DNA from 4 places in the Paenibacillus segetis genome. Region 3 is predicted to be linked to each of the others. Evidence: predicted binding sites of a transcription regulator. Region 3 holds the regulator's gene; each other region holds the start of a gene.
The links. The regulator Rex, encoded in region 3, represses fermentation and respiration genes when NADH is low (regulators of the CRP and FNR family bind a similar motif). The targets are predictions, from matches to a motif close to TTGTGAAATATTTCACAA.
Positions count from the first base shown of each region.

Region 1: the regulator Rex is predicted to act here: its motif matches at 2,813-2,830, upstream of pflB (formate C-acetyltransferase).
Region 2: the regulator Rex is predicted to act here: its motif matches at 2,767-2,784, upstream of hydE ([FeFe] hydrogenase H-cluster radical SAM maturase HydE).
Region 4: the regulator Rex is predicted to act here: its motif matches at 2,550-2,567, upstream of IEW05_RS21145 (DUF1858 domain-containing protein).

Region 1 is NZ_BMFT01000001.1:2,723,990-2,732,338, forward strand. It holds gene pflA (pyruvate formate-lyase-activating protein) at 1-406, opposite strand, end outside; gene pflB (formate C-acetyltransferase) at 467-2,737, opposite strand; gene adhE (bifunctional acetaldehyde-CoA/alcohol dehydrogenase) at 2,982-5,597, opposite strand; gene IEW05_RS12790 (Crp/Fnr family transcriptional regulator) at 6,075-6,791, shown strand; gene IEW05_RS12795 (formate/nitrite transporter family protein) at 6,885-7,664, opposite strand; gene nirD (nitrite reductase small subunit NirD) at 7,720-8,061, opposite strand; gene nirB (nitrite reductase large subunit NirB) at 8,106-8,349, opposite strand, start outside.
Region 2 is NZ_BMFT01000007.1:40,234-48,582, forward strand. It holds gene IEW05_RS24505 (thiamine pyrophosphate-dependent enzyme) at 1-560, opposite strand, end outside; gene IEW05_RS24510 (2-oxoacid:acceptor oxidoreductase family protein) at 581-1,573, opposite strand; gene hydE ([FeFe] hydrogenase H-cluster radical SAM maturase HydE) at 1,643-2,695, opposite strand; gene IEW05_RS24520 (RNA-binding S4 domain-containing protein) at 3,143-3,424, opposite strand; gene IEW05_RS24525 (HU family DNA-binding protein) at 3,424-3,696, opposite strand; gene yabN (bifunctional methyltransferase/pyrophosphohydrolase YabN) at 3,881-5,365, opposite strand; gene IEW05_RS24535 (putative polysaccharide biosynthesis protein) at 5,526-7,166, opposite strand; gene spoVT (stage V sporulation protein T) at 7,376-7,918, opposite strand; gene IEW05_RS24545 (peptidylprolyl isomerase) at 8,249-8,349, opposite strand, start outside.
Region 3 is NZ_BMFT01000001.1:2,543,071-2,551,419, reverse strand. It holds gene IEW05_RS11855 (biotin--[acetyl-CoA-carboxylase] ligase) at 1-119, shown strand, start outside; gene panB (3-methyl-2-oxobutanoate hydroxymethyltransferase) at 398-1,267, shown strand; gene panC (pantoate--beta-alanine ligase) at 1,264-2,157, shown strand; gene panD (aspartate 1-decarboxylase) at 2,161-2,544, shown strand; gene IEW05_RS11835 (tetratricopeptide repeat protein) at 2,601-3,314, shown strand; gene dinG (ATP-dependent DNA helicase DinG) at 3,510-6,389, shown strand; gene IEW05_RS11825 (redox-sensing transcriptional repressor Rex) at 6,402-7,049, shown strand; gene IEW05_RS11820 (amidohydrolase) at 7,039-8,337, shown strand.
Region 4 is NZ_BMFT01000004.1:38,306-46,654, forward strand. It holds gene IEW05_RS21130 (ABC transporter ATP-binding protein) at 1-18, opposite strand, end outside; gene IEW05_RS21135 (sensor histidine kinase) at 390-1,787, opposite strand; gene IEW05_RS21140 (response regulator transcription factor) at 1,784-2,470, opposite strand; gene IEW05_RS21145 (DUF1858 domain-containing protein) at 2,646-2,873, shown strand; gene IEW05_RS21150 (DUF438 domain-containing protein) at 3,081-4,355, shown strand; gene IEW05_RS21155 (ROK family glucokinase) at 4,558-5,508, shown strand; gene rapZ (RNase adapter RapZ) at 5,555-6,457, shown strand; gene mgfK (gluconeogenesis morphogenetic factor MgfK) at 6,476-7,462, shown strand; gene whiA (DNA-binding protein WhiA) at 7,468-8,349, shown strand, end outside.

The sequences.
Region 1 (8,349 bases), 180 kb from region 3:
TCTCATCGTCAATATGCTTTAAATCGAGCATGACCAAATCAGTAACATCCAGAAGGTCGCGAATTTTATCCCCTTCATTATAACCGTTTGTATCCAGCGTAGTATGAAGATTCCAACGCTTCTTCACTTCTCTGAACAATTCGGTTACAAAAGGCGCTTGAAGCGTCGCTTCCCCGCCGGATACCGTTAACCCACCGCCTGATGAACGGTAATAGCTTAAATAAGGTTCGATTTCAGACAGAACCTCTTCTAGGCTCATTTCCTTACCGTCCGTCAGGCTCCAAGTATCTGGGTTATGGCAATACTGGCATTGCAACAAGCAGCCCTGCATAAAGAGTACGAAACGAATACCGGGTCCATCGACCGTTCCGAAAGTTTCTAATGAATGTATACGACCTTTTAGCATCTTTCGTCACTCTCCATTCGGCTACTATAGTTTGAACATGCTAGTTATATGAAGAAAAAGTTACATCGAACCGTGGAAGGTCCGGTTAATTACATCAAGTTGTTGCTCACGAGTCAATTTAATGAAGTTAACGGCATAACCAGATACACGAATGGTAAGTTGCGGATAGTTCTCTGGGTGCTCCATTGCATCCATCAATTGCTCACGGTCAAATACGTTAACATTCAAGTGATGTGCATTACTACCGAAATAGCCATCCATCATGGATACCAGATTGGATTTACGTACTTCTTCTTCTTTACCCAGTGCTTTTGGCACGATGGAGAATGTATTAGAAATACCATCCAAGCTGTGCTCATATGGAAGTTTAGCAACGGAACTCAAGGAAGCGAGTGCGCCTTTCTTATCGCGACCATGCATTGGGTTAGCACCTGGAGCAAACGGTTCGCCTGCTTTACGTCCATCTGGTGTAGTTCCTGTTTTCTTACCATAAACAACGTTAGACGTAATTGTCAACACAGATTGTGTTGGCATAGCATTACGATACGCTTTGTGTTTACGGATCATACCCATAAATGTTTCTACCAATTCAACAGCGATTTGGTCAACTTTATCGTCGTTGTTACCGTAGCATGGGTATTCTCCTTCAATTTCGAAGTCAACAGCAATACCATTTTCATTACGGATTGGTTTTACTTTTGCATATTTAATTGCACTCAAGGAGTCGGTTGCTACAGACAAACCGGCGATACCACAAGCCATGGTGCGAAGAATATCGCGGTCATGCAGAGCCATTTCGATCCGTTCGTAAGAATATTTATCGTGCATGTAATGGATGACATTAAGAGTGTTCATATATAGTTTAGCTAGCCATTCCATCATCGGTTTGAAACGTTTCATAACTTCATCATATGTTAAATATTCAGAAGTGATAGCTGGGAATTCAGGTCCCACTTGCACACCAGACTTCTCATCTTTACCACCGTTAATAGCATACAGCAAAGCTTTAGCCAAGTTCGCACGAGCTCCGAAGAATTGCATTTGTTTACCGATTTCCATTGCGGATACGCAGCAAGCAATACCATAGTCGTCGCCATAGATCGGACGCATCAAATCATCGTTCTCATATTGAATGGAGCTTGTTTCAATGGATACTTTTGCACAATATTTCTTGAAGCCCTCAGGTAATTTCTCAGACCAGAGCACTGTCAAGTTTGGTTCCGGTGCAGGTCCCAAGTTATATAGAGTGTGCAAGAAACGGAAGCTGTTCTTTGTTACGCGAGTTGCACCAGTTACAGACATACCACCGATGGATTCAGTTACCCAAGTAGGGTCACCACTGAACAAATCATTGTAGTCTGGAGTACGCAAGAATTTAACAATCCGCAATTTCATAACGAAATGGTCAACTAATTCTTGAGCTCCTTCTTCTGTCAATGTTCCTTCTGCAAGATCACGTTCAATGTATGCGTCAAGGAACGAAGATACACGACCAAGGGACATTGCCGCACCATTTTGTTCCTTAATAGCTGCTAGGTAACCGAAATATACCCATTGAAATGCTTCTTTAGCAGTATTTGCTGGTTTGGAGATATCAAAGCCATGAGCTACTGCCAATTGTTTCAATTCGCCAAGTGCACGAATTTGTTCAGATAGCTCTTCGCGAAGACGAATAACATCTTCATCGATTACATCAACTTCAAGGCTCTTTAACTCTTGTTGTTTTTGTTTGATTAGGAAGTCTACACCGTATAGAGCAAGACGACGATAGTCACCGATAATACGTCCACGTCCGTATGCATCTGGAAGACCTGTGATAATACCAGCCTTACGGGCAGCTCTCATTTCTGAAGTATATGCATCAAATACGCCTTGGTTATGCGTTTTGCGGATATTCGTAAACATGTCTACAATATTGCTAGGAAGCTCGAATCCGTAAGCTTTACAAGCATCGATCATCATTTTGATGCCGCCAAATGGTTGAATGGAACGTTTGAAAGGAGCATCAGTTTGTACACCGACGATTTGTTCCTTGTCTTTATCCAAATAACCTGGAGCATGTGATACGATCGTCGAAGGTGTGTTAACGTCTACGTCAAGCACGCCGCCAGCTTCGCGTTCTTTCTTAGTCAGATCCGATACAATTTCCCATAATGCTTTTGTGTTTTCAGTTGCACCTTGCAAGAATGATTCATTTCCGGTGTAGGAAGTAATGTTACTGTCGATAAAATCGCGAACATTAACTTCTTTCATCCATTTACCTTTTTTAAAACCTCTCCAACTCGACTGTACTTCTTTAACTTCTTGGATTTCTCTTTCAATCACCGACATCTTTATTCCCTCCATTTATATTGTTTGGAGTACGCGGTTTGAAGGATATGTTCCGCGTCTCATGATCCCTAAAATTTGTGATGTTTTTCACAACTTTGTCACTGATAATTCCAACCTATAATAATAGCTATCAATGAACAAGGAATCATTTATGCTATTATCATATAACAATTACTATATAAGCAGTGTGACAAATATCACTTTTGGAGTGATATTTGTCACCTTTTTCAAACTAATTGTTCACTTATTCTTCAAATCTTCCGTAGAACGCGTCACGGTAAACTTCAGCTAGTTCGGTAACCAATGGAAGCTTAGGATTAGCTGTAGTACATTGGTCTTCAAAAGCACGGTCTGCCAAGTAATCTACGCGTGATTCGAAATCTTTCGGATCGAAACCAAGTTCTTGGAAAGTTTCAGGAATTCCAAGTTTCTTGTTCAAATCGCGGATAGCTTTGATCAAGCTCTTAACGCCTTCTTCTGTTGTACGAGCTGGCAATCCCAAGATACGAGCAATTTCTGCATAACGCTCGTCAGCAACGAAGTGAGTGTATTTAGGGAATGCAGCAAATTTAGTTGGTTTCTTAGCATTGTAACGAATAACGTGTGGCATTAGAATTGCATTCGTACGTCCGTGCGCAGTGTGGTATTGACCGCCCCATTTATGCGCCAAGCTGTGATTGATTCCTAGGAATGCGTTGGCAAAAGCCATACCAGCCAATGTAGATGCGTTATGCATTTTTTCGCGAGCAAGTTTGTCGCCTGTCAATGCCGATTTTTCTAACCATTGGAATACCAGTTGAATCGCTTTGATCGCAAGTCCATCTGTATAGTCACTAGCCATAACGGATACATAAGCTTCAATCGCATGTGTCAATACGTCCATACCAGTGTCAGCAACAGCGAACTTAGGCAAGCTGTATACGAATTCTGGATCGATGATTGCAACGTCTGGAGTTAATTCGTAATCCGCAAGTGGATACTTCGTGTTACCATTTTCTTTGTCTGTGATAACTGCGAATGATGTAACTTCCGAACCTGTACCCGAAGTTGTTGGAATCGCTACGAATTTTGCTTTTTGTCCAAGACGTGGGTATTTATAGATCCGTTTACGGATATCCATGAATTTTTGTTTCAAGTTGTTAAAGTCTGTGTCTGGATATTCGTAGAACAACCACATACCCTTAGCAGCATCCATTGGAGATCCGCCACCTAGTGCAATGATGCAGTCAGGTTGGAATTTTTCCATCATTTCAGTACCACGTTGTACTGTTGTAGTCGATGGATCTGGCTCAACATCCGAGAATACTTCGATAGCTACTGGTGTTTGACGTTGACGAAGATAATGTTCAACTTTTTCTACATATCCTAGTTTAACCATCATAGGGTCAGTTACAATCAGTACGCGAGTAATATCAGGCATTTTCGCAAGATATTGAGTGGACCCTTTTTCAAAGTAAATTTTGTTAGGAACTTTGAACCATTGCATATTCACAGTACGACGATTCACCCTTTTCACGTTGATTAGATTGATAGCCGTTACGTTCGACGAAGTCGAGTTACGTCCATAAGATCCGCAGCCAAGTGTCAGCGATGGCAAGTTTGTATTATAGATGTCACCGATACCACCTTGCGAAGAAGGTTGGTTGACCAAGATCCGGCATGTCGGCATACGATCGGAATATTTTTGAATAATTTCTTCATTATTAGAATGAATTACCGAAGAGTGACCCATACCACCGAAATTAACAACTTCAAGTGCACGTTCGATACCTTGTTCAGCGTTCTTCACTTTGTAGCAAGCTAGAATAGGGCTTAGCTTCTCTGCAGAAAGTGGATATTTAGGTCCAACACCTTCAATCTCAGCTACTAGAATTTTAGTTCCAGCTGGTACGCTGATTCCGCAAATTTCAGCAATCTTCGTTGCAGGCATACCTACGATTGTTGGATTCACTGCGCATTTGTCTGCAATAATAGCACCTGCAGTCAATTTTGCTACTTCTTCTTTATTTACAAAATAGCATCCGTTTGCGATCATTTTCTTCTTCACTTGATCGAAAATCGGTTCTTCGATGATAACTGCTTGCTCAGAAGCACAAATCATACCATTATCAAATGTTTTGGATAGAATCAGGTCGTTAACAGCTTGATCCAGATCAGCAGTTTTCTCAATGAAGCATGGTACGTTACCTGGGCCTACACCTAGTGCTGGTTTACCACAGCTATAAGCCGCTTTAACCATTGCAGATCCGCCAGTTGCAAGAATGCAAGCTACGTCTTTATGATTCATAAGTGCGTTGGTACGATCCATCGAAGGATTCTCGATCCACTGAATGCAATTTTCAGGAGCCCCATGTTTCACTGCTGCTTCTAACAAAATCTTAGCTGCTTCAGTACTACATGCTTGAGCAGATGGATGGAAACCGAAGATGATTGGATTACGAGTCTTGATTGCAATCAAGGCTTTAAAAATTGTAGTTGATGTTGGGTTAGTTGTTGGTGTAATACCCATGATGATACCCACTGGTTCAGCAATTTTTTGGAAGCTGTCATATGGATTATCTTCAATAACGCCTACCGTTTTGTTGTTCTTAATGCTGTGGTAGATATACTCTGTTGCGAACATATTCTTAATGATCTTATCTTCATATACACCACGACCAGTTTCTTCAACAGCCAATTTTGCCAGGTGCATGTGTTTGTCGAGTCCTGCCAGTGCCATAGCCTGTACGATATCGTCAATTTGTTCCTGGTTCATTTCAAGGAAAGCTTCCGTTGCTTTATTTGCCTTGTTAATCAGACTTTGAATGTAATCCTGTGCAGTAGGTTCTGCCTTTGTCGTCACTTCGTTTTTAATCGCCATCTCTCTCATCCTCCTAAGTATTGGTAGCGGATCGACCTTGGAAAGTTTCGTGAAAATTTTCACTTACCAGTTCGCCCTGCGAAGCTTTGTGCTTCTCTTTATGAATAAAGCATATCACATGAATTACGTCTTGTATAGTGAAATATTTCACATACTATAAAGAAAATGAAAATATTTCAATTACGTGAGTGTATTTTCATGTATTATTTACAGAAAAAGTATGTTTAGCAAGATGAAGGCCTTACAAAAAATAGTCACTTTTTTTCCCTTCTATAAAACGTCACAAAATGATGCATCATAAAAAGGCTATCCGATTACCTTGCATGTTTTTCCAATTGAAAAAATAAAGTGAAATTAGTCACAATGTTGAAAATTCGACACTTTTTCACGCTTGAAATGTCCCTCAAAACTAAATAAACAGGTTATAATTAATTTAAAATTTTCAGAAAAATTTGGAGTACAAAGGGGAAATAACTGATGAATGAAATGATGAATGCTGCCCTGCCCCGTGGGAATACGAGTTGCTTCTCAGAGCAAAACTTCAATCGACTTCTCGTGACCATGAAAGATAAGGCGTATCCAGAAGGAACGCATTTGTTCTGGGAAGGCGACTTTTCCGATAAACTGTTCTATATTAAGCGCGGACGCGTTAAATTAACCAAATCAACCGACGAAGGCAAAGAACTTATTCTCTATATGTATGGCCGCGGCGATATGGTCGGTCAAGCAGATCCATTCTTTAGCACGAAGCACAGTTTTACGGCTGAAGTTATTGAAGATAGTGAAATTGGAGTTATTGAGCAAAAAGATCTAGAAATTATGATCTGTCAGCACTGTGACTTTGCCATTGACTTTATGAAATGGATGGGTATCCATCACCGTCTGACTCAAACGAAATTCCGCGATCTCATGATGTACGGCAAACCAGGTGCTCTCTGCTCCACACTCATTCGGTTGAGTAACACATACGGCGAGAGAAATGGTGACACAATCCTAATCAACAAGAAGATCACGCATACGGATTTGTCCAACATGATTGGAGCAACTCGCGAAAGTGTAAACCGGATGCTTAGTGATCTGCGTAAAAAAGATGCTTTGGAATATGAAAATGGGATGATTGTCATTAAGGATCTTGTTATGTTACAGGATATTTGTCACTGTGAACTGTGTCCTAATGAAATTTGCCGAATTTAATGTATGGTGCCTGGAAATTATCTGTTTCATGTCCTGTATATGCAAAAACAAGGTTGGGGGGATGTTACCCTCAACCTTGTTTAATTTATAGTTCTATTTTTTTCTCACAGGGGAGATAAACCAATAAGCCATTCCAACGAATACCGCTCCACCCACCATGTTGCCGAGGGTAACCGGAATCATGTTGTGCATCCAGCCTGCGATCGTAATCGTATCCGGATGATTCGGCAAAATCAAGGACAAGCTAAGCAATGTCATATTAGCTACGCTATGTTCATATCCACTAGCGATGAACGCGTATAGACACCACCAGATCAAGACAAGTTTGGAGATATCATCTTTGGCCCGATTAGCCATCCATAGGGCAAGACAGACAAGCCAGTTACACAAAATGCCTCGGAAAAACAATTCTGAGATCGGAGCTGCCATCTTTTTGGCTGATGCGGCAAAGATAAGATGTTCGGGAGCGGCGGTCTTAAATATACCGCTACCTACTACAAGCAAAGAGAGCAACACTGCACCTGCTAAATTACCCAGGAAAACTATAGTCCAGTTCTTAGCTGTATCCCTCACTGTAGTTCTTTTTGCGAGTGTACTCATTGTAAAAAACATATTATTGCCCGTAAACAGTTCGGATCCCGCAAATACGACAAGTGTGAGCGCAAGCCCAAACGACATCCCCATCAATGTCGTCTGGAACGGTGATTTGACTGCTGCAAGTGGCGCACCAATACTGAATATCAATATAATCCCCAGCCCCACATAAGCCCCAGCTAACATGGCAGCAACGATATATCGCGGTAAGCTCTCATTCATCTTCTCTTTCTTTTTTACTGCCGCTTCAATGATGGTCTCCACATTTTGTGTGAACATTCCGGCCTGCCTCCCCAAACTCTTATATGATTACTTAATTAATCAACGGCTTAGGTTATACCGCCAAAAATTCTGACGTAGCAACCCATACTTGACCATCTTCCAATCTCACAGGATATGTTTGAACCCTTCCGTTATCTGGAGCTTGAACATTCCCGGTCTCCAGATCAATTTTCCAATCGTATAATGGATCGTATAAATAATGACCTGATACGATGCCTTCAGCCAGCGGTCCACCTTTGGGGTGTGGACTCTGATTCCGTATAGCAAACACATTGCCGTCTGAAGTGCGGAATACCGCGATCTGCAGCCCATTTAATTCAATTACACGGCCTACTTGTATCATAAATTGATCCAGTGAACCAACAGGATAGAACGCTTCATTTGATAAGCTCATATTCATGACTCCCTTCTCTCATACCGCTATGATAAGCCTACAACTTAATGACTGACTTCCAATCGGTGGAACATTCTATTGCGACTCTTATCATCACTTAGCATCTTTTTCCAAGGATCTTCAACTTGCTGAAGTGCAAATTCGATCCGATTTACAAGTTGCTTGCGCGAATCCATGTTATCTACAATAACTGCTTTGATCTCTTCGAGCCCGATCCGCTCTACCCACTCGGAAGTTCGCTCTAGATAGTTGCCCGTCTCACGGTAATGTTGAATGATAGCTGAGCAA
Region 2 (8,349 bases), on a different contig from region 3:
GATGTGAAAAAGCCATCATAAGCAACGATGACAGGCAGACGTACATCGGCATGCTCCGAAAGCTTCAAAGCGATAATGTTCATGTCGTATACGGCTTGCGGTGTACTAGCGGTTAAAATGAGCCAACCTGTGTTCAGCGCATAATACAGATCGGAGTGATCCCCACGAATGTCGAGCGGGCCGCTGATCGCGCGCGTGACCAGGTTGAGTACCATAGGAAAACGCGTGCCTGATTGCACGGGGAGTTGCTCGATCATATACAAAAATCCATTGGCACTGGTTGCATTGATAACCCGAGCCCCACTCAAAGCCGCACCATAGCAAATCCCCGCCGAGCCATGTTCACCATCCGCTGCAATCAGCTTGATGTCATGCAAACCCTGCGCTTTCTTCTGGTCCAAAATTTGTGCAATCTCCGTGGATGGAGTAATCGGAAAATAACCCATAACATGATAATTAATCTGCGTTGCAGCCATCGCTGCGGCTTCGTTACCCGACTCAAATGCGACGAGTTGCTCTGCCAATGCTAAGGCAGAAATTTTGTCTTCTGTTATCGACATAGAAATAGTCCTCCCTAAGCTTAATTAAATACGTGGGCAACGCGGTGATTGTCGGCGTACCCGACCTCTTCCCGGAGTGATGACAATGACCCCGTCGGACAGATTTCCACACACTTCAAACAGCCCTTGCAATATTGATAGTCAATCCCTTTCAAGAACATCTGCTGCCGCCCCCGTTTGTCCTCCCCTGACTCCCATACAAAACACAAATCAGGACAAACCGAATCGCAATTAGCGCAATGAATGCACGAAGCTAAATCTAGTTCAGGTAAATAACCTTGGCGTGAGCCGCTCAAATCTTTCAGCATGCTGTTACCTTGTGTGCGAATAAGTCCCCCAAGTACCTGTGTCTCATATCCAAGCAAAGGCTCCGGCCGCTCAAATTTCATGCCGGCGGCATCAGTGAGTGCTTCAATCGTCTGAAATCTTACCTCCTGATATCCTCGCTCAAACGTGCGTAAATTAGGCTCTACTAAATGCGGATATTTCTTCTCGAATGTCTGGCGAATGACCTGGCGCATCGTATCTGGATCTAGAAAATCACAGATGCGGAAAAGAGCACCCAGCATAGATGTATTCACCCTAGTGCGCTCATCAATTGCAATGCCCATCGCATCAATCAAGGCAAGTGTTCCATAGGGAAACTGTAAATCGCGCCGAATCTCCTCAAAGCTCCGGGTCGAATTTACCAGGACGACACCCCCCGGTTTCAATCCACTTAATACATTGACGGTGGTATGCAGCGCTTCATGGAACAAACCGATCACATCCGGCTGCTCAATTGGACTATGATCACGAATTTCAACATCAGGTTGGCAGAAGCGTACAAAACTCTTGACGGGAGACCCTTTCTTTTCCGAGCCATAAGACGAAAAATTAGTCCCATTTAAACCGAGCCCCAGCACCCCGGATTCCGCCAGCATTTTTCCAGCTAAATTAGCTCCCATCCCGCCGATGGATTCCAGACGGATTTCGAAAAACCAGAGCTCATTTGTTTTGGTCAATATGCTCATTCTCCATTTCTCCTCTACGTTTTGATTGAGAAAATTTTCACATGTATCTGCGGGATAAAACGATTCCTGCTATGGTTTGACTGTAACCGACTTAAGACTATCCCCCCTCCCCATATCCACGAAGAAGCCCGCTGCTCTAATGCGAAGCTCAAGGCAGTGTCTACACTCTGCCGACTCCTCTCCGGTGCAGATCTTGTTGTTATACAGGGCATATTTTTTACGAACAGTCACAGGTGACAAGTTCGGCATAACTACATTTGCTCCAACCTTCAACGCTCTTTCCCTACCCATTACATCCAAGGAGCCAAGGGCTGTCGTAGCTGGTATAAGCGCATCCGGCACAAACAGGCGAGCGAGGGCAACCATCACTAAGGTGTCTTCCAGCGAACCGGCGCTCTCATCTCTTAGCGGTGTATCGTCATGAGGAATAAAAGGACCAATGCCGATCATGTCTGGGTTCAAAGCTCTTAAATACAAGAGGTCTTCTGCTAAATCCGCTACGGTCTGACCAGGCAACCCAACCATGAAACCAGCTCCCACCTGATAGCCGATTCGCTGCAGTGTCGCCAGGCACTTACGTCGATTGTCAAAAGACATCGTGGGATGGAGTTTCTTGTAGAGATTTCGGGAAGCGGTTTCATGACGAAGTAAAAAACGATCCGCACCCGCTTCATACAAGCTCTGATATGTTTCTTCGTCCCGTTCCCCAATGGACAAAGTGAGCGCCGTATCAGGAAATCTCACCTTAACGGACCTAACTAGGTCAACAAGGATTGTCTCTGTATACCAATAATCCTCTCCGCTCTGCAGGACAAACGTACGAAATCCAAGGTCGTACCCTTCCTGACAGCAATCTAGTATCTGCACTGGCTGTAAACGATACCTTTCGGCTGCTACATTGCTTGCGCGAAGTCCACAATACAGACAATTCTGCCTGCAGAAACTAGAAAACTCGATCAAACCGCGCATAAATACCTTATCTCCATATCGCTCTATTCGCTTCATGTGGGCATAACGAAAAAGCTCATCACGAGACTCAGGGCCAAGATTATGCAGCAGATGGACGACTTCCTCTTGGGACAGTTCTCCGCAAGAGTACAGCTTTTGTACCAACTGTTTCATCAGCGATCACCCTTGTTTCATATTCAGTTGTTTTACATTATGGGGTTCCAAGCAAAAGATGAATGAAATAATTGTGAAATTTTTCACTTGATGAGGTGTTTTAAAGCATTGCGCATAAAAATCGGGCTTTGTTATACATCTTGGTTGGATTAGTCAAAAATCGCAGTCTCACAAAAGGAGTATTTGTGTGTAAACAGAGGGGTTGTCTCAGAAGCAGGCAATGATGCAGTGCCATGAAGACAAATACAATCTTGCTGTCAGATTAGGTAGAACTTTATAACAGCAATAATCAGAGGTTAGTAACTATATATTACCATTATTCGGGTATTTGTGTAGAGGGAATTTTGCATTTTTTAGTTTCATCGTATACATTGCCTATTCTTAAACAAAAGAAGCACATCTCTGATTAACAGAGACATGCTTCTTATCTTGTACAGTCACAATCATTTAGGACCAGTCTAGACCGTTATCCTTCACAATTGGTTCTTCCTTAACCAAGGTATACATGGTAGCAGCGTCTTCCTTACGAGTTGTTTCGGCGAGTCGTTCGACAGCAACCGTCACCAGCTTTTGGCCAAATTGAACGGTGATTTGATCGCCCACTTTAACCGTACTACTCGGTTTGGATTCACGCCCGTTGATAAGGACTCTTCCCTGTTCAGAAATATCCTTCGCCACCGTGCGACGCTTGATTAACCGCGACACCTTCAGGAATTTATCAAGACGCATTATTTTACAGCTTCTTTAAGTTTGTTGCCTGCTTTGAAAGCTGGAACATTCGATGCAGGGATTTCGATCGTTTTACCTGTTTGTGGGTTGCGGCCTGTACGACCTGAACGTTGGCGAGTTTCGAAAGTACCAAAGCCGATCAATTGGACCTTGTCTCCGCCTGCAAGAGCATCGGTTATTTCACCGAGGAATCCGTTCAATACAGATTCAACGTCTTTTTTGGTCAAGCCACTTTTGCTGGAAATGTTGTTGATAAGGTCTGTCTTGTTCATTAATAATGCCTCCCAATAGTTAAGAAAATAGGTGATACTGTAGTTGTATAAGAAGCCAAGGCTCCGTATAACCACAATAATATCTTGTATGATTATTCTTTCTTAAAGCCCGAATTCCTGCTCCAAAGAGATAATTTTTTTGTTTTTTTCACAAAAATAGACGAAATTTAGTATTTTCTGCCGATTATTGTATCCCTTTGTTCTTGGCTTCATCCCATAAAGCATCCATTTCAGCCAAGTTGCTCTCCTTCGGTGTCTTGCCACGCTCACGTAGGATTTCCTCTACATAATTAAACCGTCGCACAAATTTAAGAATGGTCAGAGACAACGCCTCTTCGGGATCAACCCCGATGAACCGAGCTACATTCACAATCGAGAACAACACATCCCCAAGCTCTCGTGTCTGCTCTAATGGATCCATCCCACCTTGCACTGCTTCCTTAAGTTCGCCCAATTCTTCCTCGATCTTGGACCACGCGCCATCAATATGATCCCAATCAAACCCTGACTTGGCCGCCTTCTTCTGTAGTTTATATGCTTTCATCAAAGCTGGCAAATCTCGAGGTACGCCATCCAGTACTGAAAGTCTCTCTGGCTCGATTCCTTTCCGCCGCTTCTCCTCAGCCTTCATGGCCTCCCAGTTATTCAGCGCTGCCTCAGCATCCTCTGCGCTCAATTCTCCAAATACGTGAGGATGACGATATACTAGTTTTTCATTTAGCTCTTGGATCACATCATATACGGTAAAAGCGCCGGTCTCCTCTTCCATCTGCGAGTGAAGCATAATTTGCAGCAGCAAATCACCGAGTTCCTCTCGCATATGATCGGGATCATCGTCATCGATCGTCTCTAGCACCTCATAGGTCTCCTCAATTAGATTCTTACGAATCGATTGATGGGTTTGCTCACGGTCCCACGGGCAACCCTCTGGGCTACGGAGAATGTCGACAATCTCATGTAACCTTTGAAAACTACGAATACGCAAACTATCATCGTTACTCGCTGGGACGTATACGAGAGACAGATTACCGTACCCTTCCGTCCGATCAAGCTCATAGAGCGGTACCTTAATCATTTGCTCCTGACCCGCTACACCAAGTGCATGTCCGATGACAACTTCATAATCATCAGGATACACTTCCATCAGGCTGAGCTTCACTTCCGAAGCCGTAAAGACGTCGTAAACTTGTCCAATAAGCGTATGCATCCGCGGATCTATATTGGCAGGCGATAATCCTGAAGAATCGAGCAATTGAAAACCCTCAATAGGGTCAAAACCAAACCGCAGAAAAGCTTCGTCAAGGAAGCTCTCTCCCCCAATGATACTCAGTGTAATCTCTTCCTCGGGGCAACGGCTCCGCAATAACTTCACCGTAGCTTCCGCTACCATCGGATGCCCAGGAACCGCGTATACAATATCATTACCCCTTGCACTCGCGATTAATCGCTCTGTGATTTCCTCGTAGACCGAAGGGAAATCTGCCTTCTCCTCGTACACGGTATCAAACGATGAGAAGCTCACACCCGTCTCCTCTAACCAAGATACGACCGGGTGGTCTTTTGTACGAACGAAACGCTGCTGCGCATTTTGAAGCTGTTTCAAGCTTCCCAGGGTCAATCGATCAGGATCGCCCGAGCCTAAGCCGATTACTGTAATGTTTCCGCTCATTCTTTCACACTCCTATCCCACAGTTAACATAGGCGGCAAATATTAGAGAGATACACAATTTATATTTACCTTAGAAAAAAAGTGGGCCAAATTCTTGTAACTACTATACCACTAGTCCCGGTCGTTTACTAAATCGTACAACGACGCTTCATGATGATGCCTAGCGTAACAGCCGTAGTCGTCGCAGCACGCGGAGTAGCTTAGGGCCGACGCGTGGTAGCGCCAGCAGCTCAGCCTCGCTCAGCAGGCGCGTGCGCAGCACCGCCGCAGTGAACACGGCTACGCCGAGCAGCACGCCGAGCAAGGCCTCTACCGCCGCAGCCAGCCGGCCTGGCGGTAGCTCCGCTCCGGCGAGGCGCAGCGCCGCGAGCGCAGCGGCAAGCGCCAATGCCGCGGCGCCCGGCCGCAACAGCGCATCGCGGACGCGCAGTGCGAGCCCTGCGCGCTGTAGTAGCAGCGCAAGGTTCAGCGCTGCCGCTACAGCGTAGGCGGCGATGCCAGCGATGGCAGCGCCATCGTCACCGAACTGCGGCACGAGCAGCACGTTCAGTACCAGCTTAATCGCCGCTGCCATGAGCAGGTGCAGCGCGGGTGCCTTGGCGTAGCCTAACCCCTGCAGGAGGGCCGCCGACACCGTGACGAGCGCCCCAGGAGCGGCTGTCCAAGCGATCCAAGCCATCGTGCCACTGCCAACATCATCGCCGTACAGCATGACATTGATCGGCTTAGCCAACATAGCTAATCCGATAGAGGAAGCCAGTCCGATCAGCCAGAACCAGCGCAGTGCTACAGTAGACTGCCGCCGGATTCCTTCATGATCACCCTTCATCTTTAATTCCGCCATAGCGGGAATAAACAACACGGAAAGCGAAGTTGCGATCATCGTCACTAGTTGTACTAGAGGAATTCCCCGGTTGTATACACCAACCGCCATCATCGTCTCGATCTCGCCACCGCTCTCTCGAAGCAGTCTTGGTAGTGTAAATGTATCGACTAGGCTAATTAGTGGTATAGCCAGCGATGCTAGGCAGATTGGTATCGCGTAACTCAACATGGAGCGGAGCAACGGCCAGCCTTGTCCCTGCTCCGGTAACGAAGCTCCCCGTGATGGAGAGTTCGTCGCACCAAGCATAGTACCCTCATGCTTGCGATAACTGCGCCAATACATCAACATAACAAAGAGTCCAGCGATTCCTCCCGCAGTCGAGCCTGCCAAGGCACCTCCAGCGATCACTGCATCAGTAGAACCTAGGCCACTCAAATACAGTAATAAAATAATCATAACCGCGACCCGAACGACCTGTTCCGTCACTTGAGAGACTGCCGTTGGCATCATGTCCTGTAAACCTTGGAAATAGCCGCGTAAAGCCGCGCTCAGCGGAACAAACAATAATGCTGGGGCGGAGCTCTTTAGAGCTGGAATCAATTGGTTGCTCCCAATCAGCCGCGATATAAATGGTGCCCCAAAATACATGAGCAGGCAGCCACCCACGCCTAGAATCGTCATAACTAGGCTTGCCATCCTGATGACTTCACGCTTCCCTGCCTCTTCACCTGCAGCATGACGTTCCGCTACAAACCTAGAAATCGCCGTCGGAAAGCCTGCAGTCGCTAGCATAATCAGAATCGTATAGAAGGGATAGACGGTATTATAAATACCAAAAACAATGTCTCCCCCAATATTTTGCATCGGGATCTTCTGCAGCATACCGAGCAGTTTCGTAAATATCGCAGCTATACTAAGTACCGCTGCCCCTTTAAGGAGCTTCGATCCGCCTACTTTTTGAACATGTTCTTTCATGCGTTACCTACTTTACGAAAGAGATTATAATAATGGCTTACATTCCAAATTCCATTATATGCTGAATTCCCTTCCTCGTAAAAGTTGGAGCAGCTTCTTTACCTTATTCATTGCAAAAACAACACACTCCCGTGTCATCAGGAAGGCATCGTGGCCCTCCCGATGAGCGGGAGTGTGTTTGAATAACAGATAGGTTATGTCAAGAGACATTACTGCTCCATTTGTTTAGCTAAGAAACCCGCAGCCGTTTCGGCCATTTTGGACTCAAGATCCGACATTTTGACGGAATCATCTTTGTTCAAGAGAATCACTGTACCAATCGGATCTCCACCTGAAATGATAGGCGCTATGACAAAAGAAGAAATATTCTCCGGATGGTCTTTGTTAATTTCGTAAGATCCTGAGTTTACCTCAACAAGAATTTTACGTCCTTCCATACAAGTTTCCAGCATCGAACTAATCTGCTTATCCAAGTATTCTTTCTTGGAAGCCCCGGCTACAGCTATTAATGTATCCCGGTCCGAAATCAACGTAATATGCCCCGTGCTTTCATAAAGGGACTCTGCGTACTCCTTGGCAAAATCACCTAATTCACCGATTGGTGAATATTTCTTCAAGATGACCTCACCATCGCGATCCACAAAAATCTCCAGTGGATCTCCTTCTCTAATACGTAGGGTACGACGGATTTCCTTCGGTATTACCACACGGCCCAAATCATCGATACGGCGTACAATTCCAGTAGCTTTCATTTTCATGTTGCCCCGCTTTCCTTAAGAAGTTTTGAATTGAACTACTGATTACTTATGAGACGGATATCACTAACCTACTCATTATTCCAACATCACTGGCATAAAAAAATTCATCTTGATGAACTTCGTTTAAGACAGCTATGTGATGTTTTGTAAGAAATGGTGGGATTCGATTACTGTGATTCTAACCATAGTATTCATCCCTTTCCATCGACTTATTCATCCATTTGCAATGCGTTTTGAAAGCGTAATCTTTGGGACGGGGCAAGAAAGCAGCGCGGATGTCTCCGCGCTGCCTTCTGCACCATACCTGGACTTCCCTAAACCAAATTATTTACCGCTATTCGTATTTGTATTTGTTTCGGTTCCTGCATTATTTCCAGTTTCCGGTGTTGTTGTGTTTTCAGAACCTTCAGTACCTTCAGTACCCT
Region 3 (8,349 bases):
CAGCTCGTGGTGAAATACAAGGAACTGCTGATGGGTTAGATCCTTCAGGAGCTTTGATATTGAAAAGTAATGACGGGCAGAACATCAATATTTTTTCTGGGGAAGTACAACTTGGTTGATGAAATATTTAATATTATTTGTTATACTGTTGGCACGAGGCGGTATTAGAACTCTAAACTGCACTCATGACAGTATTGCAATTGGTTTGAATATTAGGTAAATTGGTTTATTGGTAACGTTGGATTCTGCTCTGAGCCGAAGAGGACCGAGACAGAAGGGACGAATGAAAGTGACTCTTCTTTGGATTTCGGACCTTTTTAGTGCCTAAACTAAAAGGTTTTTTTGTCGTGGGCGCTAAAGTCATTTGATGTAGAAATCGAAAAGGAGATGGGTAATAATGGCAGGCAAACAAGCGCTAAATATTGTGAAAATTAAAAAAATGAAGCAAGATGCAAATCCGATAACGGTGATTACAGCATACGATTATCCTTCAGCCAAGCTTGCAGAAGAGGCTGGTATCGATATGATATTGGTTGGTGATTCTCTCGGAAATGTTGTATTAGGCTATGATTCCACGGTTCCCGTAACATTGGATGATATGGTATATCATTCTCGTGCGGTAGCGCGGGGAGCTGAGCATACTTTCATCGTAACGGACTTACCCTTTATGACGTATCATGGAAGTTTGGATGAAACGTTCCGGAATGTACGGCGTCTTATGCAGGAAGGTCACGCTCATGCAGTCAAAATGGAAGGTGGGGCAGAAATTGCTCCAACGGTACATTCCATTGTACAAGCGGGTGTGCCTGTATTAGGTCATATCGGTCTGACGCCTCAATCGGTCAATCAAATCGGCGGGTACCGTATTCAAGGGAAAGATGAGAAGGATGCTCGCCGCTTAATTGAAGACGCAAAAGCACTTGAACGAGCGGGAGTATTTGCTATCGTACTTGAACTTGTTACGGAGGAAGTGTCTGCAGCAATCTCGGCGGAAATTTCCATTCCAACCATTGGGATCGGGGCAGGACGAGGGTGCGATGGACAGGTATTGGTATTTCATGATGTGCTTAAGTATACGTCTGATTATCGGGAGAAACGCTTTGTTAAGACGTATGCTAATATTGGTGAACAAATCCGTAATGGGATTTCAGAATATGTGAATGAAGTGAAGACTCGGGCATTCCCAGCAGAAGTTCATGTATTTGCAGCTGAAGAAGGAGTTATCGATCAACTTTACGGTAAAGGGAAGGCGGAGTCAGAATCATGAAGGTATTTACGGAAATCGCGAGTTTAAGAACGTATTTGAAGGATGAGCGATTTAGAGCTGCCAAAGGGGGCCAGAATCTGAAGGTTGGCTTAGTCCCTACCATGGGATTCTTACATGAAGGGCACGCCAGTCTATTGTCAGAAGCACGTAAGCACAACGACCTCGTGGTGCTGAGTATCTTTGTGAATCCCATTCAATTTGGACCGGGTGAAGATTTTGAGACCTATCCACGTGATTCAGATAAAGATCTGGCATTGGCAGATCGTGAAGGTGTAGATGCGGTTTTTCTTCCTAGCGTAGAAGAGATGTATCCAAACCCAACAAAGACAACGATTTCCGTAAATGAATTGACTGCAGGATTATGTGGCGCATCTAGACCCGGTCATTTCAACGGAGTAACGACGGTTGTGGGTAAATTGCTCCACATTGTTTCACCGGATAATGCTTATTTTGGACAAAAGGATGCACAGCAAGTAGCAGTGATCACCCAAATGACAAGGGATCTCAATATGGATGTTAATATTGTGCCTTGCCCTATCGTAAGGGAACAGGATGGGCTTGCCCTTAGTTCACGAAATGTATATTTGAGTTCTGAGGAGCGCAAGGCTGCTCTGGTATTATCAAGAAGTCTTCAGCTGGTTAAGAAAAAAGTGGAACAAAATGAGCGAACTACCGTTGGTGAGCTAAGAAAGGATCTGATACAGGCGATCCAATCAGAACCCCTATCTCAGATCGATTATGTGGAGATTGTCCAATTTCCAGGTATGACACCATTGGAAGATAGACTTTCTACGGAAGATGCTCATGAGGATATTTTGATCGCGCTTGCCGTTCGATTTGGGAAGACACGACTTATTGATAATGTGATTCTAACAAAGAAAGGGTTATAAGCCATGTATAGAACAATGATGAAATCAAAAATCCATCGTGCCACTGTAACTGAAGCCAACTTAAATTATATTGGTAGCATTACGATCGATGAGAACTTGATGGAGGCTGCTGATCTGCTGGAGAATGAGAAGGTGCAGATCGTTAACAATAATAATGGTGCACGACTAGAAACTTACGTAATTCCAGGACCACGCGGAAGTGGAGTCATTTGTTTGAACGGAGCAGCGGCAAGATTGGTACAACCAGGCGATAATGTCATCATTATTTCTTACGCACAGATGTCTCCAGAGGAATTAAGAAGCCATAAACCTACCGTGGTGTTTGTAGGAGAGAATAATCATCCTGTTGAGAAAACGGATCAGGAGCTTCACTCGACTGTTCGCTAATATTTCGTGGTATTAAACGATCATTTGAATTGGATATGCAATTAATACCTTCGGGAATGAAAAGTGCTCCGGTAACAGAAAATGAACTTAAGGTTCTTACTGAGTTCATCTTCGTTAAGGGTGGGGTGCAAATGATGTTTCAGCATGTATTTGCGGAAATGAACGAGATGCTTGATGAAATTAGTCGGCATTACCCGATGGCCCAAGGTGTGCAAAAACAAGATTTGGGTCATAAATGGAATCTGCTCAAGCATATGAGTGACGGCATTATTGAAGAATGGCTTTGTTTCGAGGAAAAGATGGGCATTATGCGCCAAAATTGGGGCAGTCCTGAAGAAAATCAAAAACTTGAGTCCCAAGATTTAGTCATGAAGAATGACGCATTTATCAAAGGTCAAGGATATTACAAGCTGTTAATGTATCCACAAGCACAAGGGCAGTTTAATCAAGCGCTTGAACAATTCCCTGACAGTTTTCTCACGCATACTTATATGGGAATGTGCCATCTTCACATGGGACATCTAGAGGATGCAGTTAATCATTTTCACAGTGTACTAAAGGGAGCAGCTAATAACCGTTTGCGAGCAATCATTTATAATGCATTAGGATGTATTGAAGCGAATCGAGGAGTACGTGTTAAAGCGAAAGAGTACTTCACGATGGCACATCACAGCGATCCATCTCTGCCCGAACCATTGGCTAATTTGGAGGTTTGTATGCACCACTCCGGTAAGCTACAATTTGGGAATCAATTGACATCGCTGTTGTAACATAAAGGAAAAGTCATTCCATTAGCGATGCGATCATCCGACAAGCGGAGCGCATCGCTTTGTTATATAATTGAATTAATCATTGTGTAACCGTTGTAACTTGTTGAAATGTAGGTTACGTGTGCACTAATTTTCAAAATTGCATTCTTCTGTTATGCTGTAAAAGAGACTGCAATGAAAGGGACTTATGAACTAATGAAATATGCCGTACTCGATTTTGAAACGACGGGTAACCAGCCCTCCGATGAGATAATTCAAGTGGGGCTTGCCATTATAGATGAAGATCTCTCAGTATCCAAGATATATTCTTCCTATGTTAAGCCGAACGTAGCCATTCCACCGTTTATCACGGGATTAACAGGCATAACAGAAGATGATGTTAAGGATGCGCCAGATCTTGATATGGTCATGATGGAAATGGTTCCTTTGCTTAATGATGTAGTGCTCGTTGGTCATAACGTGGCCTTTGATTTTAATTATTTGCAGAGCGCATTGGATAAGACAGGATATTTACCTTTTACCGGTCGAATTCTAGATACGATGGACTTTTTGAAAATTATTTTTCCTTCGCTAACTTCTTACCAACTTGGTCAAGTCTCCTCGGAATTTGAAGTACAGCATGATCGTCCACATCAGGCGGATAGCGACGCTTTGGCTACAGCTCTTATTTTTATAAAGTGTCTGGAGGAAATTTTCGGTCTGCCGCTGCTCACTCTGCAACGATTGTCAGATCTATTTGCAGGTGAAGATAGCGATTTAGGCTGGTTTTTTGATGCCATGTTACAGGAGAAGGAACGGCAATTTGATGCTAATCCGAATGTCTTCACTTATTATCGCCAATATGCGCTGCAAGTAGATGATTGGATGGAGATGATTCCTCCAAGATATGGTATCGACAGTAATCCGTTGTCTATGATGACATTTGAGCAATTTATGGATGAGATTCGGGAGCGACTGCGTGCCAAATTACCGCAATATGAAGAACGTGAAGCGCAGAACATCATGCAAAATGAAGTGATGCAAGCGTTTCAGGAAGACAAGCATCTCTTGGTTGAAGCTGGAACAGGAACAGGCAAGTCACTTGGATATCTTTTGCCTGCCATTTATCATAGCGTGAAGCAAGATGAAAAGGTAATGGTTAGTACGCATACGATTAATCTCCAGGAGCAACTGCGAGAGCGTGATATTCCGTTATTGACAGAAGTGGTTCCTTTTCCGTTTCGGGCTGCAGTTTTTAAAGGTAGACAGCATTATTTGTGTTTGAGAAAATTTGAACATAAAATTAACAGAAGAGACTTTGCAACACCCAAAGAAGATGTCATGATTGCCGCACAAATGATCGTATGGCTGACGCAAACCGAAACCGGGGACGATGAAGAGCTCAATATGGGCAATCGAGGCGGAGACTTCTGGGAGACCGTAGCCAGTGAATCAGATTCTTGCCTTGGACGTGCTTGCCCATGGTTTCGTAAATGTTATTACCACAGGGCTAAACATGAAGCTGGAATCGCTGATGTCGTCATTACGAACCATTCGAAATTGTTCACCGATATTCAAGCCGGGCATCAATTACTGCCGAGTTACGAGCGACTTGTTATCGATGAGGCTCATCACTTGGAAGATGTTGCAGGTAAACATTTAGGGCTTCAATTAAAGTATTTTACTGTTGTGCATACCTTGACTCGCCTGTATAAAGATAGCAAGACAGGGCAGTTACCCAATCTTAGAGGTCTACTCCAGAGTGCGAAGAACGAAAAAGCTTCAGGATGGTGTTCTTTGATCGATAGCATGTATCACTCTCTAATCGAGGTGAAGGAGAATTGGGATAAATTGAGTGAGATGCTCTTCACTCTCATGCCTGACCGTAGTGATGCGGCTCCAGGAGATCCTGGTCAATTCGTTCTTCGATTGCTTCCAAACAAGAAGCCTAAGGAATGGGATGTTGCTGCTGATTTGGAGAACCAGATTTATGTTGCTTTGGGCGATGTTATTCGCAAAGGGGAACGTATACTGAGTGAAATCAAAGATGAATCTGATGATTTTGGCGCCGAAGGTTTAATGACGGACATTAGCGGTTTATTGAAAGATGCCGCGAATGAACGTGAAGGACTACGTTTCTTCATCAAACTGGATGACGACGAGACAGTGTATTGGATTGAGGGCAACGGTAGTTACCGTAGTCGGTCCTTACAAATCTTTGCCGTTCCGATCGATGTGAGTGCACAATTAAAGTCATATTTCTTTGATAAAAAGAAGAGTGTTGTGATGACCTCGGCCACTTTGTCGGTCGATAAATCTTTCCAATATATGATTGAACAACTTGGACTTGAGGAGGCTGCCTCCGAGGATCGACTGTTTACATCGATGCTTCCGTCCCCTTTTAATTATCGGGACCAAGCATTACTAGTCATCCCAAGGGATTTTCCAAGTGTTAAGGGAAGCGTAGGTGACGATCATTTTGTCAGTACGCTTGTACAGTCTCTTGCCGACACAGCAATCGTTACTCGGGGGCGTATGCTGGTATTATTCACATCTTACCGAATGCTACGGCAGGTCTATGATCCCCTTAAAGAGCTTTTATCTTCTGAGGGCATCACAGTTATAGGTCAAGGTATGGATAGTGGCAATCGTAGTAAACTGACCCGTAGATTTCAGGGGCAGAGTGCCTCCGTACTGCTCGGAACGAGCAGTTTCTGGGAAGGGGTGGATATTCCAGGCGAAGCTTTAACAAGCTTGGCAATCGTCCGTTTGCCTTTCCAACCTCCCAACCATCCATTGATTGAAGCGAAGAGTGAACGGCTTCAGAGGGAGAAGAAGAACCCGTTCATGAAATTGTCTGTGCCTCAGGCGGTAATCCGCTTTAAGCAAGGCTTTGGACGATTGGTCCGTTCTTCGCAAGACCGAGGAATTGTGGTTGTTTATGATACGCGCATCTTGGAATCCTACTACGGAAAATACTTTTTATATTCATTACCCGGACCGAAGATGGAGCATATGCCACTTGGACAGATGGTTCCTCGTATTTCGGAATGGCTGATTGCTGAAGAACAAGAGGGTTCTTCATTAGCGGATTAGGAGGAAAAAGGCATGAAATCAGAAAAAATCTCAGATGCGGTAGTACGAAGACTACCCGTATATTTACGTTTTCTCAATCAATTAAGTCAGCGGGAAGTACCGACGGTTTCTTCACAGGAGCTTGGTCAGAAACTGGCTTTAAACCCTGCTCAAATTCGTAAGGATCTTGCCTATTTTGGAGATTTTGGTCGAAAAGGGATTGGTTATGATGTATCTTATCTAATCGAGAAAATACGTCAAATTTTGAATTTAGACCAGCCAATAAACGTAGCTTTGGTCGGAGCAGGTAACTTAGGGCAAGCGTTATCCAATTACAATGCATATTTGAAAGATAACATGAAAATTGTTAGTATTTTTGATGCATTCCCATCGAAAATAGGTACCCAAATTAATAATATTACCGTACAGCCGATTGAGGAATTAAAGGAGACGGTAAAGGCAAATAACATTCGCATCGGAATTATAACGGTTCCAGACACGGAAGCTCAGCGTGTAGCGGATGTGCTGGTTGAAGCTGGAATTGAGGCGATTTTGAATTTCGCTCCGACTATCCTTAAGGTTCCACCAGAAATTCGAATTCATGGTGCAGATTTTACAACCGATCTACTCAGCTTGGCTTACTATCTAGAAGGAAAGGAACATTTATCTGATGAGTCATAAATTATTGATCAAGGACGGGACATTTGCGGTCATGAATGATGCTTGCCCTGTGCTTCATGGTTATATGTTGATAGAAGACGATTTGATTACCTATATCGGTGAAAAATTGCCTGAGGGAACTGAAGGCGCAGAGATCTTTGATGGGAAGGGGCTTTTATTTCTTCCAGGTTTGGTTAACACGCACGGTCATGCGGCGATGTCGTTACTTCGTGGGTATGGGGATGATTTAGCCCTTCAAGTGTGGCTTCAAGATAAAATGTGGCCAATGGAAGCCAAATTTACCGGTAGTGATGTCTATTGGGGAACCTCTTTGTCCGTGCTAGAAATGCTCAAAGGTGGAACAACGACCTTTCTAGATATGTACGACCAAATGGACCAAGTAGCTAAAGTAGTGGAAGAGTCAGGTATTCGTGCCGTTCTGATGCGCGGAGCAATTGGGCTGTGCCCAGAGGATGTGCAACGTCAAAAGCTAGCAGAAGCTGTGAGTTTTGCGAAAGACTGGCACGGCAAAGCTGACGGACGAATCACAACTATGATCTCACCGCATTCGCCGTATACTTGTCCTCCTAATTTCTTCGAAAAGTTTGTACAGGCTTCTCATGACTTAAATTTGCCGATACATACTCATATGTCGGAGACTAAGGCTGAAGTTGAGCAGAACGTAATAGATTTTGGTGTACGTCCAGTTCAGCATTTGCTTAATATGGGGATGTTCTCACGCCCATCACTTGTTGCGCATGGCGTTCATTTGACGGATGAAGAAATTGAAATTTTAAGTGCTCACCAGGTAGGGGTATCTCATAATCCTGGTAGTAACCTGAAGCTTGCTAGCGGGATCGCTAGGGTACCTGAATTGCTCAAAGCAGGAGTTACTGTCTCACTAGGTACAGATGGTGCAGCCAGCAATAATAACCTCGACATGTTTGAGGAGATCCGTTTAGCCGCGTTGATTCATAAAGGGGTATCTGGTGATCCGACCGCGATTCCTGCTTTGGAAGCATTAAAGCTAGGTACAGAATATGGCGCTAAATCAGTTTTTCTTAACGATACGGGAAAATTGGTACAGGGAATGAAAGCTGATTTTATAGCTCTTAATACGGAGCAGGCTCATTTTCTACCAAGAACCGATTTCATTTCGCATGCAGTGTATTCAGCAGGGGCAAAAGATGTTGAGCACGTGTGGGTAAATGGACAGCAAGTCATTAAACATGGGGCAGCACTGACCATTGACGAAGAGAAAGTACGTTATGAAGCACAGGCAGCTTTTGAAGGGCTTTTGTCTCGTTAAGTGGATACTGAG
Region 4 (8,349 bases), on a different contig from region 3:
AATGATCATTTCACTCACAATTTATCACCTCGATATGCATCATATCGTCCTAAGTTTAAAAGTAAGGGTCAGCCAAGTTTAAATTTAGTTTAAAAAAAATGAAAAAAGCCCTGATTCCTACAGCTGTAGACTGTAGAGAATCAGGGCTTTAGTGCAGACAACAGGAATTAGCAGGAATTCCTCCAGTTAAGTCCGTCCTGTTTAACGCTAAGGGGGACTTAACAGGAATTTCTCCTGTTAATCTCGCCGATAGGAAGAGGTAGAATGAGATATGATAGAAATAGATGGAGGAAATCCAGCTAAAGTGGGGGAAAGTAGAATTTCTCACTAAATTAACGGGAGTTTTTCCCTCACATAAGAGAACAATAACCAAATGTGTTTAGTAATCACTAGAACTCAACCGGATATATATAGATCGAAGTCCCCTCACTTGATGATTCCGTATCTCGAACGAGCCCCATTTCGCGCAGCAACAAGTCAACAATGGGTAGCCCCAGCCCGGCACCTTTGGCGGGAGAACTTGAACCCATACCTGGGCCGTGATCAGAGATGACCAGTGCTGTTCTTCCTTGCCATTTCTTTACGGAAATTCCTACATAACCACCCGTGCTAGCGTGACGCACGAGGTTCTGGAATAAGTTATCGAGCACGCGGCGAAGTCCCGGTTCGTCCACATTCCAATGTAGGGGTTCGTCATCGGGGAGCTCAATATCGGCTTCAATACCTGACTTTTCCCAGACGGGATACCAAGCAGCCGCACTCTCACGTACGATTCGCAGTATGTCTTGTCTCTTTAGAGATAGGGCATATCGACCACTGGAGAGTAAATTATAGGACAACAAGTGATCGATGAGTCCGTCAAGATCCCCGATCTTAGACTCCATGAGGGAAAGTGATTTTTGTCCCTGCTCTGATAATGGTTCTTTGGAGATGGAATAGAGATGACTGGCTAGAACCGTTAACGGAGTCCGTAAATCATGAGAAAGATTGCTGATGAGGCTTTTACGAAGTTCTTCTTCCTCATGCTCCCGCATTCGGCTACCATTCAAATCGTCAACCATATGGTTAAATGCCGTCTCCAAGCGACCGATCTCGTCCGGTCTGCCCTCTTGGATAGGGGTAGGAACGCCATTCTCCCCCGTATAGGTCATGGCTGCTTCGAGCCTTAGTAAACGCCGTCGGATATCGCGGAAGAAGAGGTAGGATAAGAGAATGAAGGATATCAGCATTAATGAGAATAAACCTATATAAATACGAACATCGCTAGGCTGACTTGCTACGGTTTGTTTCAAAAACTTACGTGGTAACTCAAATACCATGAATCCTTTTTTTGTTTCTTGATGATCACCGATAAAGGCAACAATGGTTAATGGATCGGAGTTGACCCTTTGCTTCATGAAAGCAATGGTGTCTTCAATGGACCAATTCGTAGGTAACGCTGCTTGCTTAGGTAATTGAAGGCGAGTTGTCCCTTCCGAATCGACCCAGAAGAGAGAAGCGTCGGGATATTTTTGTTTCAACTCTTCTAGTCGTTTGTTTATATCTTCCGGTGTTGAAGTAGCGAGTGCCAGGGCTTCATTGTGCCATATAGTTTCAAGCTTTGCCGAGGATTGATAGATTCTATTCTCCACGATTGGGATAGGGGGATAAAGTATACGGTTGATACCCCAAGAAGCCAGAAGGCTGAACGGAATAAGGACAGGTATAAATAGGAGTGCCGCAGCAATAATCAGGATAAACCTGGTCAGTAACGAGCTGCGCAATTTCTTTCTTGGTTTTAGTTTCATGACCTCACCCTATAACCGATCCCACGTATCGTCTCGATAATCTCGGGAACGGCCGGATCGCGTTCAATTTTTTCCCGTAAATGACGAATATGCACCATTAAGGTTTTGTCTCCATCCAGATAAGACTCTCCCCATACCGCCTCATAGATTTGCTCTTTCGTCATGATTTGCCCCATGTGGCGTAATAAATAGCTAAAAATATAAAATTGTTTACCGGTTAAGACAATTTCTTCTCCAGTATCTTGATTCACAATTATATTCTCCTTCTCATGAAAGAGCAGATGCTTGATTTTGAGCGGCTCAGGTGATGGAGATCCTGTTCTTCTTAATAGCACCTCAATACGTGCGACCAATTCATCAGGGTGAAAAGGTTTGGTCAAATAGTCATCAGCAAACTGAAGCCCCTGCAACTTATCATCAATCGAACTCCGAGCAGATAACATTAGCACGGGGAGCAGAGGGGATTGTTTCTTAAGACGTTGCCCAACCGTAAATCCATCGAGTCCGGGGAGCATGACATCTAAGATGACCAATTGGCAGGAGGTAGCTTCCTCCAGAGCACGATCGCCACTCGTGAGCCATGTTACTACGTAACCTCGCTCTTGTAGATTCCGGCAGACCCAGTCACCGATTTCAGGATCGTCTTCTATATATAGCAAATGTATATTCGTTGTATTATTCATTGAGCGTATTCCTCCTAATGTATCTATTGTGGCAAATTTACTATTAAAAATAAACTACTTACTGTAAACATTCTGCAATTTGTGATTGCAATCACAAGGTCGTGCTACGGCATGTGCTACTTTTTAAGTGAGAAAGGTTATCAATAGAATTTGAAGGGAATGTAGGTGGAGTCATATGAGTAATAGCATCGATTTGCGTAAAACCGTATACGAGTTATGTTCAGCCGATCCCAAAATCATGGACATGATGGTAGAGCTCGGTTTTGAGCAATTAGCCTTGCCTGGCATGCTGCAGAGTGCCGGACGTTTCATGACTATTCCCAAGGGAGCTAAGCTTAAGAAAATTAAACTTGAACATATTAAATCGACATTCCGAGCGAACGGTTATGAGATAGAGGAATAGATGGTTACGATGAATTATCGTGAAAGAAGAGCGGAATGAGCCATTTGAATCTGGAGAAGCGCTAGCGTTCGCCTTTGCAGCCGAATTATTACCTTGTAGGGTGTAAGAAATCAGATCATCTGGCTGCAACAGCGATCGAAAGATCAAACGGTTTACGTAGCGGATAATTTCTTTTTTATAAATATCAAACTTTGAGGAGGAATCATCATGAGCGAATTGATCAATAATCGCGAGTATTTGGTACCAGAGCAAGGTCGTCGTCAAGAGATGCTGAAGGAAATCATGAAGGATCTGCACGCAGGGAAAAGTGTTGATGAGGTGAAGGCGCGTTTTCAGGAAGCTGTGGGTGACGTAACTGTCGAGGAGATCTCCGCGATGGAGCATGCTTTAATGGAAGAAGAAGGAATACCGGTATCTGAAGTGCAGCGGTTGTGCTCCGTGCATACGGCCATTTTCAAAGGATCAATTGAAGAGATTCATCGTTCGTCGAAGCCGGAGGATCAACCCGGGCATCCGGTGCATACGTTCAAACTAGAGAATCGTGAAATCGAACGGTTAGTTAATTTCAAGCTGCAATTGCATAGTGACAAGTTCCGCGTAGAAGATAGCACCGAAATGATTTATAAATTACTGGATGATTTGAACCTCTTGTTAGATATCGATAAGCATTATAGCCGTAAGGAGAACTTATTGTTCCCCTACTTAGAGAAATACGGCATTTATGGGCCTACGAAGGTGATGTGGGGCGTTGATGATGGAATTCGCGCGATGATTAAAGAAGTTAAAGGCAAATTAATGAACTATGATGGGGATAAGGAAACCTTAAGCATTGATTTAGCCCGTATTATTTCAGAAGTCAATGAAATGATTTTTAAAGAAGAGAACATTTTGATACCAATGGCACTAGGGAAATTGACTGAAGATGAGTGGGTCAAGATTGCGGAAGAGAGTGAACTAATTGGCTTTTGCCTCGCAACTCCCGAGTCGAAATGGATTCCAGAGCGGGTTCCAATGGTAGGCGTGGAATCAGGCGAAGTGGTAGAATCGGACGAACAAGGTGACGCGAAGCAGATGCGTCAAGGCTTCGTCAAGTTCGACACGGGCATATTATCTATGAAGCAGTTGGAAGCGGTAATGAACCACCTACCCATTGACTTAACCTTCATTGATGAGCATGATGTTGTACGTTATTTCTCACACGGTAAAGAACGGATATTTGCCCGGACCAAAGCAGTGATCGGACGGACGGTACAGAACTGTCATCCACCGCAAAGTGTGCATATCGTGAATGAACTACTAGCTGATTTTAAATCGGGTAAAAAGGATAGTGAGGATTTCTGGATCGCGATGGGTGATAAATTTATCTATATTCGTTATTTTGCTATTCGGGATGCTGAAGCCCAATATATGGGAACTTTGGAGTTCACGCAAAATATTGCCCCGATCCGTGCACTAGAAGGGCAGAAGCGGATTATGTCCTAAGCAGCATCATAGCCATCTTGAATCTCGTCTTAGCGAGTTTCGGGGTGGCGTTTTTTTGTCCTCCTGTGATCTAGATCATTCCCCAAAAGCCTTATGATTACTGGGTTTACGATTACCGCCGTCTCTTGACCGAAAGGGTGGGTTCGCTTATAGTTGGTACGTAGGATAAACAATTTTATTAGAGAAAAAGGTGGCTTGTGAAATGTCTGAAAAAATCTACATTGGCGTTGATCTAGGCGGAACGGCGATTAAAGTCGGCATCTGTAATGAAGAAGGACAGCTTCTTCATACCTATGAGGGACCAACTGAGACCGAGAAGGGTTCCGATACGGTTGTTAACAATATCGAGAAATATGTCCGGCTTATTGTGGAACAATCACCGTTTGATTGGGAGCAAGTAGCAGGTGTCGGTGCAGGGGTTGCTGGCTTTACTAACGTACGCGAAGGGATTATTATTTTTGCGCCGAATGTAGGTTTGAAGGATTTACACATTCGTGAAATTCTGGAAGAACGTTTAGGCAAGCCGATCAAAATAGACAATGATGCTAACGTTGCTGCACTTGGAGAAGCTTGGGGCGGTGCAGGTAAAGGCATCGATAACTGTGTTTGCTATACGCTGGGAACAGGCGTTGGTGGCGGGATTATTATTAATGGCAAAATATATCAAGGCTTCTCTGGTTTTGCCGGAGAACTTGGTCATGTCTCCGTAGTTCCAGATCTGGAAGCGATCCAATGCGGCTGTGGCCAAATGGGCTGCTTAGAGACTGTCTCCTCTGCAACTGGAATTATCCGGATGGCTAAAGACGCAGTAGCACGCGGGGATCGTACTTCACTAGCGCTCGTAGAGAATATCATGGCGAAGGACGTATTTGATGCAGCCAAAGAAGGCGATGAAGCAGCGATTCGCATTGTTAACCGTGCAGCCTTCTATATCGGCAAATCGCTTGCAGCAGTAGCGGCTGTCCTTAATCCAGAAGTCTTTATTATCGGCGGTGGGGTTTCCAAAGCAGGTGACATCCTATTTGACGAGATTCGTAGTGTATTTGCGAAGCTTACTCCTGCACCGATTCAAGAAGGTTTGAAGATTGTTCCCGCAACATTAGGTAATGATGCTGGAATGGTCGGAGCTGCCGGACTGTTCATCCGTTCTTAATAAGAATATATAGAGGATTAGGAGAATTTTGCGGGGAGGGAAATGTATGCCGGATAAGGAAGACACCTCAGTTGCTTCAGTTGCTAATCTGATTATTATCACAGGGATGTCAGGCGCAGGTAAATCTCTTGCAGTAAGAAGCTTGGAAGACCTTGGCTTTTTTTGCGTAGACAATCTGCCACCGGTGCTAATTCCCAAATTTGCTGAACTAATTGAACAATCTAAAGGGAAGATTGCCAAAGTAGCGTTGGTTATCGATTTGCGCGGCCGTGAATTTTTCACAGCTTTGTCGGAATCGCTTGGATACGTGAAGGATCACTTTACGATTAATTGCGAAATCTTGTTTCTTGACGCGTCGGATTCTATTCTCGTTCAACGTTATAAGGAGAGCCGCCGTCGTCATCCACTTGCACCGGAAGGTATGCCTTTGGAGGGTATCAATCTGGAACGCAAAATGCTGGATGAGCTGAAGATATCCGCTACCCAAGTGATTGATACTAGTAACATGAAGCCGGCTCAACTTAAAGAGAAGATTATTTCAAGGTTTTCACATTTAGAGAGCAGCACTTTATCCGTCAACATTACATCCTTTGGATTTAAATATGGCATACCAATCGATGCAGATCTTGTATTCGACGTTCGGTTTTTGCCTAACCCTCATTACATTGAACAGCTACGACCAAACACAGGACAAGACAATGATGTATATGAATATGTTATGAAGTGGCCGGAGACGCAGCTGTTTTTGACCAAGTTGCTCGATATGCTGCATTTTTTGCTACCTCAATATCATAAAGAGGGTAAAAGCCAGGTCATTATTGGCATCGGCTGTACGGGTGGAAAGCACCGTTCAGTGGCGATTGCCGAATATTTAGGCCGGATGCTGGGAACAAGCGAAACGGAGACGGTTCGTGTAAGTCACAGGGATTCGGATCGAGACCGGCACTAAGAGGTGAATTATAAATTCATGAATCGGACGAATGAAGGAAGAGTTCCACGAATTGTAGTGATGGGTGGGGGAACAGGTCTCTCGGTCATGCTGCGTGGATTGAAAGAGAAACCGCTTGATATTACGGCCATCGTCACGGTCGCCGATGATGGGGGGAGCTCAGGCATTCTTCGGAATGAGCTGCACATGCCACCTCCAGGTGATATTCGTAACGTATTGACTGCTCTAGCAGATGTTGAGCCGCTATTGTCCGACATGCTGAGTTACCGCTTTGCCGCTGGTTCAGGTCTGGCGGGACATAGTTTAGGTAATCTGATCTTGGCGGCAATTACGGATATTTCAGGTGATTTTGTTACGGCAGTTCGCGAGCTTAGCCGCGTGTTTGCCGTTCGCGGACGTGTTCTACCTGCAGCAGGTCAAGCGGTAATACTTCATGCAGAGATGGAAGACGGAAGTATTGTTACGGGTGAATCGAAGATACCGGAGGCTCAGGGTAAGATCAAACGGATCTTCTTAGAACCACAGGAAGTTGAGCCGCTACCTGAGGCAGTGGAAGCGATTCGAGATGCGGATGCGATCCTTATCGGACCGGGAAGCTTGTATACCAGTATTATTCCGAATTTGCTTGTACCGAAGCTGGCAGAAGCCGTTCTTGAGAATACCGAAGCGATCAAAATATTTGTATGTAATGTAATGACCCAACCTGGTGAGACAGATGATTATACGGTTAGCGATCACTTGCAAGCTGTTTATGAACATGTAGGGCATCATTTATTTGATTATGTCATCGTTAATGATGGTGAAATTCCACCTCAAGTTCAGGATTTCTATGCAGAAAAGGGTGCCAAACCTGTCCAGATTGACATGGATGTGGTGACGAGCCGAGGTTATAAAGTTATTTCAGATACACTGGTGTTATTCCGTCGGTATTTAAGACATGATGCTGACAAGTTAAGCCAACACATTTATCAATTAGTGCAGAACTGGATTTTACGAAAGAGGTGAGTCCCTTGTCGTTTGCGGCGCAAACCAAAAAAGAATTAACCATGATCGAAGCTGAACCTTGCTGCGAGCAAGCCGAGTTGTCCGCTCTCATTCGGATGAACGGTTCGGTGTCAGTATCGAACAAAAAGGTTATCTTGGACATTTCCACGGAGAACGCCGCGATTGCAAGGCGAATATATTCATTAATCAAGAAGCACTTTCAAATTCATACGGAATTATTGGTCCGTAAAAAAATGCGTTTGAAGAAGAATAATGTGTATATCGTGCGGATTCCAGCCAGAGTTCAAGAAATCCTTGAGAAGCTGCACATCGTGTCAGAAGGATTTATTTTTACACCGGGGATTAATAGTGACCTTACCCGGAGAAACTGTTGTAAGCGGGCGTACCTTCGGGGCGCGTTTATGGCTGGGGGGTCTGTTAATAATCCTGAGGGCTCATCGTATCATTTAGAGATTGCCTCTATGTACGAGGAACACTGTAAGGCGTTGGTTGAGCTTGCTAATGAATTTCATTTAAATGCTCGCTGCATCGAACGTAAGAAAGGTTTTATTTTCTATATTAAAGAGGGCGAGAAGATTATTGAGTTATTGAATATCATTGGAGCCCACCAAGCGTTATTTAAATTCGAGGACGTTAGAATTATGCGTGATATGCGTAATTCTGTGAATCGGATTGTCAATTGTGAGACGGCTAACCTAAATAAGACCATCGGTGCAGCAGTTCGGCAGATTGACAACATCAAATTGCTTCAGCAGGAAATGGGTCTTCACAATTTGCCCGACAAGCTCAGAGAGGTTGCTGAGGTGCGTTTGGCACATCCCGATATGAATCTGAAGGAAGTCGGTGAGTTACTCAAGGGAACCGTTAGTAAATCAGGGGTCAATCAC